DNA from 3 places in the Kitasatospora sp. NPDC056651 genome. Region 2 is predicted to be linked to each of the others. Evidence: riboswitches for the same ligand, from Rfam matches in the RefSeq annotation. Region 2 holds a riboswitch; each other region holds the start of a gene.

Region 1 (6,564 bases), on a different contig from region 2:
CGCTCGCGGGCCCGCTCCCGCACCTCGCGGATCCGCGGGGCGGTCTCGGCGAGCGGCCCGGAGACCAGCACCTCGTCGGGGGTGCCGAGGTAGGCGCCGTAGTGGATGTCCAGCCCCTCGGGGTCGATCTCGGTGAAGGCGGCCCGGCCGTCGAGCATCACCACCACGTCGTCCACCCCCTCGGGAAACCCCTCGGCCAGGCGGCGCCCGGTGGTGATCTGCACCGGGCGGCCGACCCTGGTCAGCGTGGTGCGGTGCCGGGCGGCGAGCGCGGACACGCTGCTGATGCCCGGGACCACCTCGTACTCGAACGGCGCCCCGCCCCGGGCCGACACGTCCTCCACCACCGCGATGACGCTGTCGTAGAGGGCCGGGTCGCCCCAGACCAGGAACGCGGCGCGCTCGTCCGGGCCGAGGTGTTCGGCGACCAGACGCTCGACCAGGTCGGCGCGGCGCACCCGCCAGTCGTCCACGGCGGCCGCGTACGCGGGGGTGGTGCGGTCGCGCTCCGCGTCCGGCACCTCGACCACGCGGTGCCCGGGCCGGCCGTGGTCGGCCAGCATCCGGCGGCGCAGCCGGATCAGGTCCTGTCGCTCCTCGCTCTTGTCGAGGACGAAGAAGACGTCGGTGCGGGCGATCGCCTTGACCGCCTGCAGGGTGAGGTGGTCGGGGTCGCCCGCGCCGATGCCGATGACGTAGATGTGCCGCATGGGGACATTCTGCCGTCCGCCCGGGCGCGCGGCCCCAGGGGTCGTGCGTGGACCGACCGAAGAGGTGGGCGGTGGCCGTGAGCTGCGCGGATGGACGTAAGCTGGCGGGGCAGCTGGTTCGCCCCGCCCGCCAGGCGGGGCGTCGCAAGAGGGAACCCGGTGACGCCTTTCGACTGGCCGGTCCGGGACCGCCCCGCAGCGGTGAGCGGGAGCGACCGCCGTCCCGTGCACCGGGCCCGGCAACGGGGCCGGGAAGCGACGGCCGGTGGGCGTCCGTCCCCGGTTCCGGCCGGGAGGGCGTGCCCGCGAGTCCGAAGACCTGCCGCTGCCCGCGTGCCGTGGTGGCCCGCGGTCCCACCACGACCCCGAGTCGGGCCGACGGTGCGGGTGGACCGTATACGGACGGCTGCCCGCTCCTCGGCACGCCCGGGGCGCGCGACCTCACGAAGGAGAGTTCCGTGCAGCGGAACGCCGACCACGGTTCCCACGGCGCCATGACGGGCGGGCCGTCGCTGTGACCAGTCCCTCCGTCCTCTCCCGCACCCCGGCCGACTCGGCGGTCACCCTCGCGCACATCATGAGCGACCACGACACCAACCTCTACGGGACGGTGCACGGCGGCGTGATGATGAAGCTGATCGACGACGCGGCGGCCGCCGCCGCGGGCCGGCACGCCGGCGTTCCCGCGGTCACCGTCTCGGTCCGGGAGATGTCGTTCCTGGCGCCCGTCAAGGCGGGGGACCTCCTCACCGTCCGCGCCCGGGTCGGCCGCGCCGGGCGGACCTCGATGGACGTGTCGGTGGTGGTGACCTCGGAGCGGTGGAACCTCGCCGGGCCCGTCACCAGGGTGGCGACGGCGCAACTGGTCTTCGTGGCGGTCGACTCCGAGGGCAAGCCCCACCCGGTACCGGAACTGGCCCCGGAGGGCGACGCCGACCGGCCGCTCGGGGGCTCGGCCGAGTAGCCGCGCGCGGCCGCGACGTCTCACCATGCAGACGCCTTTCGAGATTTCCGCCTCGGCCACGGTGGTTTGCCCCTAAGCTGGCGGCGCAGCTGGTTCGCCCCGCCCGCCAGGCGGGGCGTCGCAAGAGGGAACCCGGTGACGCCTTTCGACTGGCCAGTCCGGGACTGCCCCGCAGCGGTGAGTGGGAACGACCGCCGTCATACGCACTGGACCCGGGACGGGTCTGGGAAGCGACGGCCAGTAGGTGTCCACCCCTGGTTCAGGCCGGGGAGGGCGCGCCCGCGAGTCCGAAGACCTGCCACTGCCCGTGCGCGACCGTTCGCGCGCGGCCATCCGGTGACCTCGTGGGCGGGTCGGCGACCATACCGGGCGGAGCCGTGCACGGGTGCGGACGTCCGTCAGGTCCGTCATCCCTTCGCGTCCTCGTGCCGTCACCGGGCACTTGAGGATTCAGGCTCGCGAAGGAGAGTCCCTTGACAGCGAAGTCCGCAGCCGCGGCGTCCGTGGCCACCGCGTACGGCTACCCCCGGCAGGGCCGTCACCGGGAACTGAAGAAGGCGATCGAGGGGTACTGGAAGGGCACGGTCACGGCCGAGGCGTTGCTGGCCACCGCCGCCGAGCTGCGCCGGACGAACTGGGCGCAGTCCGCCGAGGCCGGGGTGGCGGAGGTGCCGACCGGCGACTTCTCCCTCTACGACCACGTGCTGGACACCACCGTGGCGGTCGGCGCGATCCCCGCGCGGCACCGGGAGGCCGTCGACGCCGACCCGCTGGACGGGTACTTCGCGATGGCGCGCGGCACCCAGGACGTCGCACCGCTGGAGATGACCAAGTGGTTCGACACCAACTACCACTACCTGGTGCCGGAGTTGGGCCCGGACACGGTGTTCGTCGCGAACCCGGCCAAGGCCGTCGCCGAGTTCGAGGAGGCCCTCGCGCTCGGCCACACCGCCCGGCCGGTGCTGGTGGGGCCGGTGACCTACCTGCTGCTGGCCAAGCCGGCCCCCGGGGTGGCGGCCGACTTCCAGCCGATCACCCTGCTGGACCGGCTGCTGCCGGTCTACGCGGAACTGCTCGCCGCGCTGAAGGACGCCGGTGCCGAGTGGACGCAGCTGGACGAGCCCGCGCTGGTGCAGGACCGCACCCCGGCGGAGCTGAACGCGGCCGCCCGCGCCCTCCGTGAGCTGGGCGCCCTCACCGAGCGGCCCAAGCTGCTGGTCGCGAGCTACTTCGACCGGCTCGGCGAGGCGCTGGCGGTGCTGGCCAAGTCCCCGGTCGAGGGTCTGGCGCTGGACTTCACCGGCCCCGCCGCCGCGAACCTGGAGGACCTCGCCGCGGTGGGCGGGCTGCCCGGCAAGCGGCTGGTGGCCGGGGTGATCGACGGCCGCAACATCTGGATCAACGACCTGGAGAAGTCCCTCGCGACCCTGGCCACCCTGCTGGGCCTCGCGGACACCGTCGACGTGGCGCCGGCCTGCTCGCTGCTGCACGTGCCGATCGACGCCGCCGCCGAGCGCGACATCGACCCGCAGATCGCGCGCTGGCTGGCCTTCGCCAAGCAGAAGGCGCGCGAGGCCGCCCTGCTCGCCCGGGCCCTGCGCGAGGGCACCGGCGCCGTCACGGCCGAGCTCGCCGCCAACCGCGCCGACCTCGCCTCCCGCGTCAACTCCCCGATCACCCACGACCCGGCGGTCCGCGCCCGGGCCGCCGCCGTCACCGCCGACGACACCCGCCGCGCCCAGGCCTACCCTCGGCGGGCCGAGGCCCAGCACGCCCGGCTCGGCCTGCCGCTGCTGCCGACCACCACCATCGGCTCCTTCCCGCAGACCACCGAACTGCGCATCGCACGCGCCGACCTGAACGCCGGGAGGATCGACGCGGCGGCCTACCGGGAGCGGATGGAGGCCGAGGTCCGCGAGGTCATCGCCTACCAGGAGAAGGCCGGTCTGGACGTCCTGGTGCACGGCGAGCCCGAGCGCAACGACATGGTCCAGTACTTCGCCGAGCAGCTCACCGGCTACCTGGCCACCCGGCACGGCTGGGTGCAGTCCTACGGCACCCGGTACGTTCGCCCGCCGGTCCTGGCCGGAGACATCTCCCGCCCGCACCCGATGACCACCGAGTGGTTCGGCTACGCGCAGGGCCTGACCCGGCGCCCGGTCAAGGGCATGCTGACCGGCCCGGTCACCATGCTCGCCTGGTCCTTCGTCCGCGACGACCAGCCGCAGGCCGACACCGCCCGACAGGTCGCCCTCGCCCTGCGGGACGAGGTCACCGACCTGGAGGCGGCGGGCGCGGCCGTCGTCCAGGTGGACGAGCCGGCGCTGCGCGAGACCCTCCCGCTGCGCGCCGCCGCCCGCCCGGCCTACCTGGACTGGGCCACCGAGGCCTTCCGGCTGGCCACCTCGGGCGTGCGGGCGGACACCCAGATCCACACCCACATGTGCTACGCCGAGTTCGGCGCCGTCATGACGGCGATCGACGAGCTCGACGCGGACGTCATCTCCCTGGAGGCGACCCGCTCGCACATGGAGGTGGCCGGCGAACTCGCCGAGGCGGGCTACCCGCGTGAGGTCGGCCCCGGCGTCTGGGACATCCACTCCCCGCGGGTGCCCAGCACCGAGGAGGCCGTCGAGCTGCTGCGGGCCGGTCTCGCGGCGATCCCCGCCGAGCGGCTCTGGGTCAACCCCGACTGCGGGCTGAAGACCCGCGGCTGGCCGGAGACCCGCGCCTCCCTCGACAGCCTGGTCGGCGCGGCCCGGGTGCTGCGCGAGGAACTGGCGGGCTGACGGAGGCCGGCTGACGGGAGCGGGGCGGGCGCCGCGCCCACCCCCCGCCCCCCCCCGGGGGGGGGGGGGGGGGCCCGCCCCCCCCCGCGCCCCCCCCCCCCGGCGACCGTGCGCCGGCGACTCGCGCCCAGGTGGGTGCCCCCGGCAGCAGGCCCCCCGCGGCTCCCGCCGCGGTCCGTCCGGCACGATGGATGGTGCCGACGACACCGAAACGACGACACTGGGACTTCCGGATGGACCACCCGACCGACGACACCCGCCTGCCCGCTCCGCGCGGCGGCACCGAACCCTACGGCCACTGCGTGCTCCTCAAGCACGGCGAGGTCGCCCTGAAGGGCCGCAACCGGCGCGCGTTCGTGAAGCGCCTGGAGGACAACCTGCGGTCGGCGCTGCGCGGGGTGGGCGGCTCCACCTGGATCCGAACCCCGCACAGCCTCACCGTGCTCGGCGGACAGGTGCCCGTCGAGGCCCTGGTCGAGAGGGCACGCACCGTGATCGGCTTCAGCTCCGTGGAGCCGGCGCTGCGCGTGCCCAGCACGATGGAGTCGATCGAGGCGAACGGGCTGGAGGTGCTGCGGGCCGCGTGCGCGGGGCGGGCCGCCACCGGTTTCGCCGTGCGCGCCAAGCGGCGCGACAAGGCCTTCCCGCTGACCTCCTCCCAGCTGGAGCGGGAGCTCGGCGCCCTGCTCCAGCCGCGGGTGCCCGGCCTGCGGGTGGACCTGACCGCGCCCGACGTCACCCTGTCCGTGGAGATCGACCGCCACGAGACCTTCCTCTCCGCCGAGCGCCACCCCGGACTGAGCGGGCTGCCGGTGGGCTCCAGCGGCCGCGCCCTGGTGCTGCTGTCCGGCGGGTACGACTCGCCGGTGGCCGCCCACCGGGCCATGCGGCGCGGCCTGGCCTGCGACTTCGTGCACTTCAGCGGCGCGCCTTACACCAACCCCGCGTCGGTGTACAAGGCCTACGCCTTGGCCCGCGAACTCAACCGCTACCAGCCGCCCGGCGCCCTGCACGTCATCGCGCTCGGCAAGGCCCAGAAGCAGCTGGCCATCGCGGGCGCCGGACGGCTCCAGGTGGTCGCCCAGCGCCGGCTCATGGTCCGCACCGCCTCGGCGCTGGCCGCCGCCACCGGAGCGCAGGCGCTGGTGACCGGCGACAGCCTGGGGCAGGTGGCGAGCCAGACCCTGGCCAACATGGCCGCGGTGGACCAGGCGGCCACCCTGCCGGTGCTGCGCCCGCTGGTCGGCTGGGAGAAGCAGGAGATCATCGACCAGGCCAGGGCGCTCGGCACGGCCGAGATCTCCGTGCTGCCGGACGAGGACTGCTGCAGTCTGCTCGCCCCGCCGGAGGTCACCACCGGGGCGCGGATCGGCCACCTGCGGGCCGTGGAGCAGCGCCTCGACCTGGACGAGCTGGTCGAGGCGCTGCTGGAGAACGTGCAGGTGACGCGGCCCGGGCAGGAGGAGGACCAGGCGCCGCCCGTCGGCACCTGCGCCCTGCCCTCCTGACCTGCTCCGCCGTGCCGACCCCCGCCGTGGAGGCTCCGATACGGAGGTCGCTACGTGCAGCGGGCCCTTGAGCGCGCCGATCGCGGCGGTGACGGCACTGCAGAGGTCGGACAGGGCGGAGGTGACGACCCGGGCGATGAAGGTGGAGGCGTTGAAGCCGTGCTCCGCGTGGAGCACCAGGGAGGTCGGGGGCCGGGCGGCCGTCGTCCTCGGCCGGGTCCTCGGCGCCGAAGAAGCGCGGGGGAGCGGCTGGCGGTCGACCCGGACCGGCGCACCAGGGTGCCGTATCCGGTGGAAGGGGAGTGGTCGTGAACGACGTCGGGGTGCGGGTGGAGCGGGCCGCGCGGGCGGAGGACGGCGCCTGCCGCCACCTGCTGCTGTGGCGGGCCGGGCCCGGCTGGCGGATGGTCAGCAGCGCGGTGCTCGGCGGCGGGCTCGGGGAGCGTGCCTGGGTGCTCAACGCCCAGGTGCGGCCGGGCTATTCGCGGATGGACCCGGCCGGGCACCTGGCCGAACTGGCCGCCGGGCAGGGGCTGGTGGGCCCGGGTGTCGGGCTGATGACGGCGGCCGAGGTGGACGACTGCACCCGGGCC
Region 2 (6,564 bases):
GGTCGATGTGCAGCTCGCCGCGGGCGGCGCGGGTCTCGCCGTACGCCTCGTGGCGGCCGAGCTGCTCGGCCAGGTCGGCGGAGCGCTCGTACGCGGTGAGCATGACGCGCTCGGCGATGAGCGTGGACAGTCGCGCGGCTTCGGCCGAGTCGAAGTCGATCCGCAGCTTGAAGAAGACGTCCTGGAGGCCCATCACGCCGAGGCCGACCGGCCGCCAGCGGGAGTTGGAGGTGCCGGCCTCGGTGGTCGGGTAGAAGTTGATGTCCACCACGCGGTCGAGGAAGGTGACGGCGGTGCGCACGGTGGCGTCCAGCCGCTCCCAGTCCATGGCGTTGACCAGGTCGTCGGCGGTGGCACCCGGGGCCACGTGGGCGCCGAGGTTGACCGAGCCCAGGTTGCAGACGGCGGTCTCGGAGTCGTCCGTGACCTCCAGGATCTCCGTGCACAGGTTGGAGGAGTGCACGGTGCGGCCCGGCAGCGCGGTCTGGTTGGCGGCGCGGTTGGAGGCGTCCTTGAAGGTCATCCAGCCGTTGCCGGTCTGTGCCAGGGTGCGCATCATGCGGGCGTACAGGGTCTGCGCCGGGATGGTGCGGACGGCCTTGCCGGCCAGCTCGGCCTTGCGGTAGGCCTCGTCGAAGTCGGCGCCCCACAGGTCGACCAGCTCGGGCACGTCGGCCGGGGAGAACAGCGACCAGTCCTCGTTGGCGTTGACCCGGCGCATGAACTCGTCCGGGATCCAGTGCGCCAGGTTGAGGTTGTGGGTGCGGCGGGCCTCTTCGCCGGTGTTGTCGCGGAGCTCCAGGAACTCCTCGATGTCGGCGTGCCAGGTCTCCAGGTAGACGCAGGCCGCGCCCTTGCGCCGGCCGCCCTGGTTGACGGCGGCGACCGAGGAGTCGAGGGTGCGCAGGAACGGCACGATGCCGTTGGACTTGCCGTTGGTGCCGCGGATCAGGCTGCCGCGCGAGCGGATGCGCGAGTAGGACAGGCCGATGCCGCCGGCGTGCTTGGAGAGGCGGGCGATCTGCGCGTAGCGGTTGTAGATCGAGTCCAGGTTGTCCAGCGGCGAGTCCAGCAGGTAGCAGCTGGACATCTGCGGGTGCCGGGTGCCGGAGTTGAAGAGCGTCGGCGAGGAGGTCAGGTACTCCAGGCGGCTCATCAGGCCGTACAGCTCGGCGACCTCGCGCACGGACTGCTCGGTGTCGCCGACCGCCAGGCCACAGGCGACGCGGAGCAGGAAGTGCTGCGGGGTCTCGATCACCTTGCGGGTGATCGGGTGGCGCAGCAGGTAGCGGGACTGCACGGTGCGCAGGCCGAAGTACTCGAAGCGGTCGTCGCCCGCGGTGTCGATCAGCGCGTCCAGGGCGGCGGCGTGCTTGGCGACGAAGTCCGCGGTGGTGTCGCCGATCAGGCCCTCGGCGTGGCCGACGGCGATCGAGGCGGAGAAGGAGACCGAGCCCTGGCTGTTCGCCTCGTCGACGATCTCCAGCGCGAGCAGGCGGGCGGCCAGCTTCGAGTACTGCGGGTCCTCGGCGATCATCGACGCGGCGGCGTCCACGGCCAGCCCGCGCAGCTCGGCGAAGTCCGAGCCGGCGTGGCGGCCGCGCAGCGCGGCGGCGGCGACGTGGCCGGGGTCGACCTCGGTGAGGTCGGTGCTGCGGTCGGTGAGCAGCCGCAGCAGGGCGCCGCCGGGGTCGGAGACCGTCGGGTCGGTGAAGGCGGTACCGGTGCCCTGGGCGGGCAGGGTGACTGAGGCGGCGGTGGTCAAGGCGCTCTCTCCTGGCGGCGATCGGCGGCGGTGATCGGGGGCCGCCGGGCCGATCGGGGCAGGGGAGCACGGCACGAACGCAAACGGCGTCGCGCGACGGTGACTCCCCGGCCCGCCCGCGAGGCCCGGAGGTGTACTGCTCGTGCTGGCGCGCGGCCTCTGCGGGAGGGCCGTGGCGCAGGCCGTCGGCAGGTACTCGGACTCGCGGTACGGCTGCTGGAGCCGTCCGCACACCGCTGCGGGGCAGTCCCGGATTCGCACCGGGTTCCCCTGCATCGACAGCAGAAGCGAGCATACATGTAGTGCCGCCAGCTTGCGGCGGCACCATATGTTGTGCCTGTCGTGTCGCGGGTGCGGATGGACCGGGTGGCCCGTCAGTGCTTGAGATAGACCTTGTACGTGCTCGAATCGCCGGTCGGGGAGGTGAACTGGGCCACCAGCCGGTAGTTGCCGGAGGCCGTCACGGCGTCGCTCAGGGCCCGGTCGGTGGCCTTCGGCGCGGTGCTGTCGAGGACGACCACGGTGAACCAGCCGTCCCGGATCGCGGCCACGCTGCCGTCGTCTCCGTGGTGCTGCACCCCGGCGGCGTCGCGGTACTCCGTGCCGGTGCGCGAGGAGATCCACTGCTCGGGCTTGGAGACGCCGCCGAGGTAGTACTCGGCGAGTCCGTCGACCTCGGTGAGGTAGCGGCCCTCGGGCTCGGTGTGGACCCGCAGGACGGCCAGCAGACGGCCGGAGTCGGGGCCGTTCTGGTAGCGCAGGGCGGACTGCTCCAGGCCGAGGGCGAGCAGCGCGACCCAGACCAGGATGCCCAGCTGGGGGTGGCGGAAGTGGGCGCCGACCAGTCGGGTCAGGCCGACCCCGGCGAGCGGGGCGGCCAGCAGCATGCCGTAGGCGAGGTGGCGGAACAGCGCGCCGGAGGTGCCGGTCCACACGTGGGCGGCGGGGACCAGCAGGGCGGTGACGGTCAGGACGGTGCCGAGCAGGGCGCGCTGGCCCCGGGTCGTGGGAACGGGGTCCTTCTCGGGCGCGTCGTGCTCGTTCATCTGCTCGCGGCGCGCGTAGGCGATGGTGCCGGCCACCGCGAGGACGGTGAACAGGCCGGCCCACTGGAGCGTGGAGAGCAGGATCGAGCCGGCCGAGCCGGCGGTGTTGCCCTGGGAGGGCGACCACCCGGCGAGCTTGCCGAGCGTGCCGCCCGGGAGCAGCAGGACGAGGGTGCCGGCGCCCGCCAGCAGCGCGCGCAGGGCGGCCGGGCCGGCCCGGTGGTACGGCCGGGCGCAGGCGAAGGCGAGGGCGACCAGGGCCGGGAGGGCGAAGGCCGCGGAGTAGGCGACGGCGCAGGCCAGGGCCGCGGGTGGGGCGGCGAGCAGGGCCAGGGCCGGATGGCGGCGGGCGGTGAACACCGTGGCCCAGGCCGCGAGCGCGACCAGGAGCACGGCGAGGGACTCGGGCGCGGCGTAGAAGCCGGTCACGACGGTGGACTGGAGGACGGCGTAGACGGCGATGGCGCAGATGGCCACCCGCTCGTTGAACAGGCGCCGGGTCAGCGAGTACAGCAGCACCGTGGTGATCAGCGCGAAGCCGAGGCTGAGCAGCCGGGTGCCCCAGATGCCGTTGGCGTCGGCGGCGGCGCCGGCCAGCGGCGGGTAGAGCCAGGGCGAGCCCTGCACTCGTTCGACCAGGTCGGTGGTGACCGTGGTGCCGTGCAGCAGGTGGTCGAGCTGTTGGCGGCCGGCGACCATGGTGGCGGCCTCGTCGGGGTGGGCGGCGGCCAGCAGGCGCAGTGAGAGCGCGGCCTGGACGGTCAGCACGGCGCCCAGCAGGCCGCGGGCGATCCAGCGCCGACGCGGGCTGGTGCCCGGGTCCCAGCCGATCGCCGGGACCTCCGGGATGGTGTACGGGGCCAGCGGTATGCCGTCGGGGTTGTCGACGGCGCCGGTCGTGCGGCGGGGCCCGGCCTCGTCCACGGCCTCGTCCACGGCGACGGCCGTGCGGCCCTGTCCGGCGAAGTCCTGCTCGGGCTCGGCCGACTGGGCCTGGGCGGCGCGGCGCCGGGCGGCCCGGCCCTGGGCGACGGGGCTCGGGGCGACGGGGTCCTGGGCGACGGGGCTCGGGGCGACCGGCTCCGGCTGGGGCTCGACGGGCTCCGGCCGGGCTTCGGCCATCGCGGCCTGGGCGGCACGGCGGCGGGCGGCCCGGCCCTGTTCGACGAAGTCCGGCCGGGGTGCGGTCGGCGGGTCGTACGCGGCGTGGCCCTGCTCGGCGAAGTCCGGCCGGGTTCCGGCCGCCGGCACGTGGGCGGCGCGGTCCTGCTCGGCGCGGCCCTGCCCGGCGAAGCCTTGTCCGGCGAAGTTCTGTCCGGTGAAGGCCTGCTCGGGCTCGACCTGCTCGGGCTCGGCCTGCTGGGCTTGGGCGGCGCGGCGGCGGGCCCGGCCCTGGGCGATGAGGTCCGGCTGCGGCTCGGCCACCGCGCCGTGGTCGGCGCGGCCGGGCGGGACGGGGGAGCCGGGCGGGACGGGGGAGAAGTCGGACTCAGTGCTCATCGGGGATTCCGGATGTCGAAGCCGTAACGGGGGTCGGACACGCGCTGCTTGAACGCCGCGAGGGTGTCCGGGACGGCCTCGACCCGCCAGTCCGCCCGCTTGACGATGTTGAACCAGACGAAGCCGACGATGTCGTCGTGCGCCTCCAGTCCGGAGAACAGCTGGTCGATGTCGGCGCGTTGGCGCTTGCCCTGCTCGGAGGCGGTCTCGCTGATGAAGAAGGGCTTCTTGCAGAAGGCGCGGATCTCGGTCATGGTCGGCCCGTACAGGGCCTCGAAGGTCTTCGGCCCGCTCTTGGTGAAGTAGCCGGTCATGCCGGCCCAGTCGACGTAGGTGTCGCCGGGGTAGTACGGCGCCAGGCGGGTGTTGGGCGCGGGGTCGGTGATGTTGGGGCTCCAGACCCAGATCACGTTGGTGGCGCCGGCCTGGTCGAAGATGTCGTGGACGTGGCGCCAGGCGGCCACGAAGTCCTCGGGGGTGGCGGCCTGACGGCCCCACGGGTACCAGTCGCCGTTCATCTCGTGGGCGATGCTGATGGCGATCGGCAGGTTGAACTTGGCGACGGACTTGGCGACGCCGCGCACGTAGTCGTCGGTGTCGCCGGCCGCGATCGAGGCGAGCGAGCGGTCGTGCGGCTCCCAGGCCATGAAGGGCAGCGCCCCGGCGTCGTGGATCCGGCGCGCGCCGGCGGTGTCGAAGCCGCCCTTCCAGTGGGAGTAGAACTCCAGGACGTTGGGCTGCTTGCCGATCGCGGAGCTGTAGGCGGGCAGCGCGTCCATCGTGGCGGGCACGTTGGGCAGCGCGGCGCCGAGGTACTTCTGACCGGGCTTGAGCAGCGGGGTGACGTCGTACGGGACGCCCTCCGGCAGGGCCTTGGGCGCGGCCGGCGCGGCGGGCGCGCCCGGTGCGGCGCCGGTGCCGGGGGCCGCGGCGGTGGTGGCGCCGGGTGCGGTGGCGGCCGGGGCGGCGAGCTCGTTCTGCATCGCGAAGCCGGGGTCCTCGGGGCCGCAGCCGGTGGCGAGCAGCAGGCCGGCGGCGGTCAGCAGCGGGAGCGCCAGCCGGGGACGGAGCCGGCCGGCCCGTCTGAGGGGGGCGGTCATGGCGATCACACTGCTTCCGTGGGGCGGGGCTGGACGAGGACCCGGCCGACGACGGTGGCGTAGAAGAGGCCGGAGGCGAGGACGAGGGCGAAGTTCAGCGGGCCCATGGTGAGCATCCGCCAGATGCTCAGCAGCACCCAGAGCAGGGCCGTTCCGCCGCCCCAGGCGATGACGCCGATCCAGAACCGGCGGGTCTTGTTCTTCTTGGCGCCGCTGGAGCCGGTCGGCTGCCAGGCCATCCGGCTGCCGCGCACGATGTCCCAGATGGCGAAGACGTGCGCCCAGCCGTACATCATGCGGGCGGCCCAGGCCTCCAGCCGGTAGGGGTTGCGGTGCCAGAGCGGGAAGATGACCGTCGCGTAGATCAGGCCGGGCAGCACCAGCGCGGTGTTCTCCCAGCGGATCAGGTCGGGGCGGGTGAGCAGCAGGACGATCGGGATCAGCGGCGAGACGATGGTGAACAGCGCGGTGTGGATGTAGTAGAAGAAGCCGGACATGTAGCAGGCGCGGGTGGCCGGCCGCAGCTTGGTCTGCCAGAACTTCTTGCTGCCGAGCAGGCTCATCGAGCCGGTGCACCAGCGGTACTGCTGGTTGAAGAAGCCGCCGACGTTGTCCGGGCAGACGCCGGTGGCCAGTGCCACGGGTATGTACTGGAGGTCCCAGCCGAGGCGGCGCAGGTCGAAGCCGGTGTGCACGTCCTCGGAGTGGCCGATCAGCGTGGTGCCGCCGTTCTGCTCCAGCGCCGCGCGCCGGTAGACCGCGCAGCTGCCGACGCAGATGGCGCCGTCGTTCTTCTGCCGGGAGACCTGGACGGTCCGGTAGAACAGCTCCTGGACGGCGCCGGCGCCGCGCTCGATCCAGTTCTGCGAGTCCAGGATGCGGAAGAACTGGGGGGACTGGACGATGCCGATGCTCGGGTCGGTCTCCATGTAGGGGAGCATCTCGTTCAGCAGGTCCGGCCGGGGCGCGAAGTCGGCGTCCAGGATGAGGATGTAGTCGCCGTCGGAGTTGCGGAAGCCGAACTGGAGGTTGCCGGCCTTCTTGAACCAGCCGAGCTTGTCGCGGGTGCCGTACACGAACCCGAAGTCGACGGCCATCTGGGCGAGTTGCGGGCTGTTGCTGTCGTCGAGGACGTACGGGGTGACGTCGCCCG
Region 3 (6,564 bases), on a different contig from region 2:
GCCGGACAGCTCGTGCAGGGCGCGGTGGCGCAGCTCGGCCAGGCCCAGCAGGTCGAGGGTCTCCTCGACCCGCTTGCGCATCGTCTCCGGCGGGATCGCCAACTGCTCCATCGCGTAGGCGAGTTCCTCCTCCACCGTGTCGGTGGTGAAGCCCGCCACCGGGTCCTGCCCCACCACGCCCACCACGTCGGCGAGTTCGCGCGGCGGGTGGTCGGCGGTGTCCCGGCCGTCCACGGTGACCCGGCCGCGCAGGGTGCCGCCGGTGAAGTGCGGGACCAGTCCGTTGACGGCGCCGAGCAGGGTCGATTTGCCGACGCCGGTGCGGCCGACCACCAGGCACAGCTCGCCCTCGGGGACGTGCAGGTCGACGTCGCGCAGCACGGGTTCGGCGGCGCCCTGGTAGCGGACGCCGACGTGGTCGAAACGGATCACTGTGGTACCTCGGCGTCGGTGCGGTCATGCGGCGGAACAGACTTGGCGGGCGGGGCGATCGGCGGCACGGAGGCGGTCGGCGAAACGGAGGCGATCGGCGCCACGGAGGCGGTCGGCGCCGCGGGGCCCGCCGGGCGGGGCTGGTCGGGCGGCGGGGCGATCAGCCCGGCCGCGCCGGCCAGCAGCACCGCGACGGCGGGCACCAGCGGCAGCGCGGGCCAGCTCAGCGGGTGCAGCGAGGGCGACAGGTCGGTCGGGTCGTAGCCGACGGTGCCGAACAGCGTCACCGCGGCCAGGATCCCGCTGGCCGTCACGCCCCACTCGGCAGCCCGGAACCGATCCGGCCGGTAGGTGGTGCGGCGCACCCGCCGCCCGCCGAGGGCCAGGCCCGCGCAGCACAGCGCCGAGCCGGCCAGCAGCGCCGGGATGCCCAGGAAGGCCGGCGCGGTGCCGTCCAGCAGTCCGTACGCCCCCGCGCAGAGCCCGGCCATGCCGAGCAGCATCAGGGCACCGGTGGCCAGGCGGGAGCCACGGGCTACGGTGCCCGAGCGGCCGTAGCCGCGCGAGTCCATCGCGGCGGCCAGCTTCAGCGAGCGTTCCAGCGCGTCCTCCAGGACGGGGACGACGATGCCGCGCAGCGCCCGTACGCCCTTGCCGCCGCCGGCCCTCAACCGTCGGGCCCGGGCGACCCGTTGGACGCTCTGGACGAGCTGCGGCGCGACGCTCACCGAGACCGTGACGGCCACGCCCAGCTCGTACAGCGCGCCCGGCAGCACCCGCAGCGCCCGCTTGGGGTTGGCCAGGGTGTTGGCGGCGCCGATGCAGCAGATCAGGCAGGCCAGCCGCAGCCCGTCGAAGGCGGAGGAGAGCACCGCCTCCAGCGACACCGGGCCGCCGATCTCGATGCCCGCGTACCAGGCCGGGGTCGGGATGTGCGGCAGGGTGAACATGACGTGGTCGCTCGCGGTGACGCCGGTCGCGAAGACGCAGCGGAACGCCACCCGGATCGCGATCACCACCAGGGCCAGCCAGAGGTAGTAGCCGAAGCCGCGCGCCCAGGGCGCGTCGGTGCGGCGGGCGCTGACGACGTAGCCGAGCACGGCCAGCACCAGCAGGAGCAGCAGCGGGTTGGTGGTGCGGCTGGCGGCGGTGGCGAGCGCCAGCGCCCAGGCCCACCAGGCCACCGGGTGCAGGGTGCGCGGCGCCCGGCGGCCGTCCAGGGCCGCGGTCGTCACCGTCACCGCGTCCGCCGGCGGCGCCGACGGGCGGACGCCACGCCGGCCCCGCCGAGCACCACGGCGGCCAGCACGGTGAAGACCAGGGGCAGTACCGATCCGGTGCTGGTCTTGGGCTCGGCGGCGGGGGCGGCGTCCACCACGACGGTGGTCGGGGACGGGGGCGGCGCCGCCTGGTCGGCGGGGGTGTCGGTGGGCGCGGGCGTGCCGGTCGGGGCCGGGGTCTCCTCGGGCGCGGCGGCGGTCGGGGCCTGCTCGGGCGCTCCCTCGGCGGGCGGCGCGCCGTCGACGGGTGCGGGGGCGTCGGGGGCGGGGACATCGGGGGCGGGCACACCTCCCGCGGCGGGCGGCCGGGCCCCGGCGGGCGGGGGCGTGGCCGCGGGGCCCCGGCCGGAGCCGCCGCCGTTCGCGGCGCTGCCCGCGCCACCGCTGCTGCCACCACTACTGCTGCCACCACCGGTGCCACCGCCCGAACTCCCGGACCCGCCGGCGCCGTTGCCGCCCGAGCCGGTGCCCGCTCCGGTCCCGCCGGAGCTGCCGGAGCTTCCACTGCCGCCCGGGGCGGTGTTGTGGGCCCGCAGCGATTCCGGCGAGACGGTGGGGCGGCCCTCGGTGCCCTCGATGTTGGTGCCGCCGAAGATCCACAGGTCGACGCTGCCGGGCTTCGGGTGGTAGGACATCGCGCCGAGCTGGCTGTAACTCCAGTCCTTGTCCCCGGGATCGGCGTGCCAGTACGACCAGTAGGCGCTGGCCGGCGGGGTGAGCACGCACTTCTCCTGGTCGGCCGTCGGGAACTGCTTGCCGCCCTGGTAACCGCTGTACCCGATCCGGCAGATGAAGGCCGGGCCGTCGTGGCCGGTGCCGGTGGTCCGCCAGCCGCCCTGGTTGAGCAGCTCGTAGCCGCTGGTCGGGGTGGTGCCGCAGGAGCGCAGCACCGGGCCGCCCCACCTGCTCATGTCCACGGCCAGGACGACGCCCGAGCCGGCGGTGCACTGGTCGATCGGCTGCGGGGTGGCGGCGGCCGGGGTGGCCGTGCCGAGCAGGGCCAGGACGCCGGTCACGGCGCCGAGCGGGGACGCCGTCCGACGGCCGTTCGTACGGGGGGTGTTCACCGGTGCCTCCCCGGGCTGGTGCGGGCGCGGCGGATGCCGACGGCGGTGCCGCCGGCCAGCAGCAGGGCCACCGCCGGCAGGGCGAGGGCGTCCACGTCGGTGCCGGTCCGGGCCAGGTCGGAGCCGGTCGGGCCGGGGTTGCCGGCCGGCCCGGCGCCGTCGTCCGCGCCACCGGCGCCCGGCGAGCCCGTGGCGGTGGGCGAGTTGGTGGCGGCGGGCGAGTTGGTGGCGGCGGGCGAGTTGGTGGCGGTGGACGGCCCGGACGCCGTGGGCGAGCCCGAGCCCGTCGGCGACGCGGTCGGCCGCGGGGTGGCCTCACCCCCCACCGGCCGGCTCAGCGTGCCGAAGGAGGTGCCGACCGCGCCGCCCAGCACCTGGGTGGACGCCCGCACGTCCGAGCCCGGCTGTCCCCCGGCCGCGACGTTGAAGCCGCCGTCCGGGTTCTGCTGCCCGGCCAGGAAGTCCCGGGCCCGGGCGATCGCGGTGCCGTACTGCCCGGCCCGCAGCGAGAGCGCCTGGACGGCGAGGGCGGCCGAGTTGGTGGAGTCCCCGGCCGCGCCGGGGAAGCCGCCGTCGGCGAGCTGCCGGCCCTCGATCCAGGCGACCGCGCGGTCCACGGCCCGCTTGGCCTCCGGGTCGTCGGTGCGCAGGTCGAGCGCCATCGCGGCGATCGCGGTGCTGTCCACGTCGGAGTCACCGGTGGCCGGGATCAGGCTCGGCCAGGAGCCGTCCGGATGCTGGAGGCCACTCAGGTAGCGCACCGGCTCGGCGGCGTGGGCGGCGTCCCCGGCCCGCAGCTGGGCCATGACGCCGAGGGACTGGGAGAACACCGAGGTCGCGTACCGGTAGTTGCCGCGGTCGGCGCAGGAGGTGTCGGGGGCCTTGCCGGGCTCGGCGCAGACCGCCGCGGCCAGGGCGGCGATCAGGTCCTGCCTGGCGAAGGCGCGCGGGTTGCGGCCGGTCACCTCGGCGAACAGCGCGGCCTTGCCGATCGAGCCGCCGCCGGCGAACTCGGTGCCCACACCGGTCCAGTCGTCGACGGTGCGCCCGCTGCCGTCCGCCCCGCGACCGTCGAGGAAGTCGGTGAGGCGGCGCAGCGCGGCGTCGTCGGTGCCGGTGGCGGCGAGCGCGAAGCCGGCGTCGATGGTGAGGCCGAAGTCGCCGAAGCCGGTGCCGGGGAAGGACTCGTAGTAGTGGCCGTCGAGCAGCCGGGCCGGGTCGGTGAGGTAGGCGCCGCCCTTGGCGAGGTCGGGCATCCGGCCGCCGGGCTGCGGGGTGGTGAGGTCGTGGGTCAGCTCGGCGAGGTCGGTGCCGGCCAGGGCCAGGACGGACTGCTCGGTGGCGAAGTGGTCGGCGTCGACGGCCGAGGGGTCGGCGCCGAAGCCGCCGCCGGGCAGCTGCCGGGCGGCGAGCCAGCCGGTGGCGGCGGCGCGGGCGTCGGCCTTGCCGGCGGCGTGCAGGGCCTGGGCGGCCAGCGCGGTGGTGGTGGTGTCGCCCGTGCCGGCTCCGGCGTACGGCCGGAAGCCGCCGTCGGGCTCCTGCCGGGCGGCGAGCCAGGTGGTGGTCCGCTGGACGGTCTCGGGGGCGGCCCCGGCCCGGCGCAGGGTGAGGGCGGCCAGGGCGGTGGTGGCGGGGTCGGCCTCGCAGTGGTCGCCGGGGGCGATGTTGACGGACGAGAAGCCGCCGTCGGCGCACTGGGCGGAGGCGAGCCGGGCGACGGCGCTCGGCGGGACGTCCGCCCCGGCCCGGGCGAGGGCCAGCAGGGCGTACGCCTGGTTGATCGGCCAGGTGGCGCCCTCGAAGTCCCCGGCGGCGGTGCAGGCGCCGGCCTTGCCGGGGGCGTCGCAGACGTGGCCGGCGAGCGCGGCGATCAGGTCGTGGCCGCCGAAGTCGCGCGGGTTCCCGCCGGTGGCCTCGGCGACCAGGGCGAGCAGTGCGGCCGCCTGCACGCCGGGGGCCGCGTCGGGGCCGGCGGGGAACGCGAACTCCTGGGTGTGGGCGGCGAGGTGGGCGATGAGCTTGCGCACGGTGTCGTCGTGCCCGCCGGTCGCGGCGAGCGCGAGGGCGGTGTCGGCGGTGGCGGCGTGGTCGACCGTGCCCCAGTCGTCGACGACGTGGTCCCCGTCGGTCAGCCGGCCGATCAGCCAGCGGGCGGCGGCGGGCAGGTCGCCGGTGGACGGCTTCGGGGTGCCGGTGGGCGTCGTGGTCGGGGAGGCGGTCGGGCTCGCGCCGCCGGTCGGCGACGGCGAGGCACCGCCGGTGGCGCGGACCGATGCCGGGCTGAAGGTCGGCGTGCCGCTGGTGCCGCCGATGTCGGTGCCGCCGTACACCCAGGCCTCGACCTCGCCCGGGCCGGGCTTCTGGGACATCGCGCCGAGCGTGGCGTACTTCCAGGTGTCCTGTCCGGCGGGGGCGATCCAGTAGGACCAGTACCCGGTCGCCTGCGGGGTGTTGACGCAGGCCTCCTTGTCCGGGGTCGGGTACTGGGTGCCGCCGTCGAACGCGCCGTTGCCGAGCCGGCAGATGAAGCCGGGGCCGTCGTGGGCGGTGCCGGTGGTGCTGAACCCGGCGTTGTGCAGCAGGTTCATCCCGGTGGTGGGGTGGGCGTCGCAGCCGCGCAGCACGCCGCCGCCGAACGGTCCGAAGTCGACCGCGACGACCGCGCCGGAGGTGGCGGTGCACTGCTCCATCGGGTCCGCGTGCGCGGTCCCGGGCAGTGCCGCCAGGGCCAGGCTGCCCGCGGTGAGGGCGAGGGCGGTGGCCGCCGCCGGGACGGCGGTGCCTCGCCGCCACCCGGTGGGACGGTGTCTGTGGACCGGCACGGAAACGACTCCCTGTGACTCCGGCGCCGGCGCGGACACGGGGACGCAGCAGGGCACGCCCCGGGACGGGGGCGTTCCGTACCGCGTCGCAGTCCTCGACGACGCTCGTGCGTGTTCCGTGGCGCAGGCATTCCGACTCGTCCGCCGCCACGAGCCGGAACGGCTCGCCACGACGGGCACACGGTTGCGGGACAGCGCCGGATTCGCACCGGCTTCCCCTGACAGCCACGGAGGAAAAACGCTTCATCAGACCATGCCCGCGCCGACCGGGTCAACGCTTCGTCATATCGCCTGCGTCACGGTCGACAAGGGCCTGAATACGGTAACGTCCCGGCTCGGCCGAGCGGGGGAACCCGGTGCGAATCCGGGGCTGACGCGCAGCGGTGTGCGGGGTGGCTCGTCCACCCCGCGAGCCCGAATGCCCGGCGGCCGCACAGCTCTGCGGAAGTCCGTCCACGCGATCCGGGCGTCGGCCGCCCTCACGCCGGCGCACGTCCGTCGGCGCGCCTGGGCACGGTCGGAGCCCCCCTACCCCAGGAGCCCTTCCCGTGACCACCGCCTCCCGTCCGCCCGTCCACCGGAACCTCTCCGCCCACCGGAGCCTGCCCGCCCGCCGGGGCCTCGCCGCCGCCGTTGCCGTCCTGGCCGCCGCCGGCTGCGCGCTCGCCACCGCGATACCGGCCGGGGCCACCGCCACCCCCACCCAGATCGCCACCTCCCGCACCAACGGCGTCGCCTACCTGCGCACCCTCCAGGGCGCGGACGGCGGCTACGCCGGCAGCGGCCTGTCCAACGAGTGGGCGTTCAGCGCCTTCGCCGCCGCCGGGACGGCCGCCGCCGACGTCACCCCGGGCGGCGACGCCTCCAAGAACGCCCGCCTGGTGTACCGCAACCAGCTCGCCGCGCCGTCCTGGCCGAGCGCCAACCCGGTGGTCACCGACTACGAGCGCGGCATCCTCAACT

Evidence for each region. A riboswitch is a leader RNA that binds a small molecule or an ion and turns the genes downstream of it on or off. The one in region 2 is predicted to bind cobalamin.
Region 1: it holds a riboswitch for cobalamin, as region 2 does, so the genes downstream of both, ACFRAR_RS36295 (acyl-CoA thioesterase) here and ACFRAR_RS21540 (ribonucleoside-diphosphate reductase subunit alpha) in region 2, are expected to answer to the same signal.
Region 3: it holds a riboswitch for cobalamin, as region 2 does, so the genes downstream of both, ACFRAR_RS36010 (prenyltransferase/squalene oxidase repeat-containing protein) here and ACFRAR_RS21540 (ribonucleoside-diphosphate reductase subunit alpha) in region 2, are expected to answer to the same signal.

What each region holds. Positions count from the first base shown of each region.
Region 1 is NZ_JBHTWX010000157.1:6,325-12,888, forward strand. Features, by position in the region: gene cobF (precorrin-6A synthase (deacetylating)) at 1-710, opposite strand, end outside; cobalamin riboswitch at 857-1,031, shown strand; gene ACFRAR_RS36295 (acyl-CoA thioesterase) at 1,225-1,674, shown strand; cobalamin riboswitch at 1,797-1,971, shown strand; gene metE (5-methyltetrahydropteroyltriglutamate--homocysteine S-methyltransferase) at 2,148-4,463, shown strand; gene thiI (tRNA uracil 4-sulfurtransferase ThiI) at 4,697-5,971, shown strand; partial or broken gene ACFRAR_RS36310 (citrate/2-methylcitrate synthase) at 6,026-6,154, opposite strand; gene ACFRAR_RS36315 (adenosylcobinamide amidohydrolase) at 6,274-6,564, shown strand, end outside.
Region 2 is NZ_JBHTWX010000054.1:42,417-48,980, reverse strand. Features, by position in the region: gene ACFRAR_RS21540 (ribonucleoside-diphosphate reductase subunit alpha) at 1-1,741, opposite strand, end outside; cobalamin riboswitch at 1,935-2,077, opposite strand; gene ACFRAR_RS21535 (glycosyltransferase family 39 protein) at 2,140-4,311, opposite strand; gene ACFRAR_RS21530 (glycoside hydrolase family 26 protein) at 4,308-5,411, opposite strand; gene ACFRAR_RS21525 (glycosyltransferase family 2 protein) at 5,417-6,564, opposite strand, start outside.
Region 3 is NZ_JBHTWX010000152.1:9,445-16,008, forward strand. Features, by position in the region: gene ACFRAR_RS35995 (ABC transporter ATP-binding protein) at 1-432, opposite strand, end outside; gene ACFRAR_RS36000 (CbiQ family ECF transporter T component) at 429-1,667, opposite strand; gene ACFRAR_RS36005 (hypothetical protein) at 1,670-2,779, opposite strand; gene ACFRAR_RS36010 (prenyltransferase/squalene oxidase repeat-containing protein) at 2,776-5,601, opposite strand; cobalamin riboswitch at 5,706-5,860, opposite strand; cobalamin riboswitch at 5,948-6,025, shown strand; partial or broken gene ACFRAR_RS36015 (prenyltransferase/squalene oxidase repeat-containing protein) at 6,243-6,564, shown strand, end outside.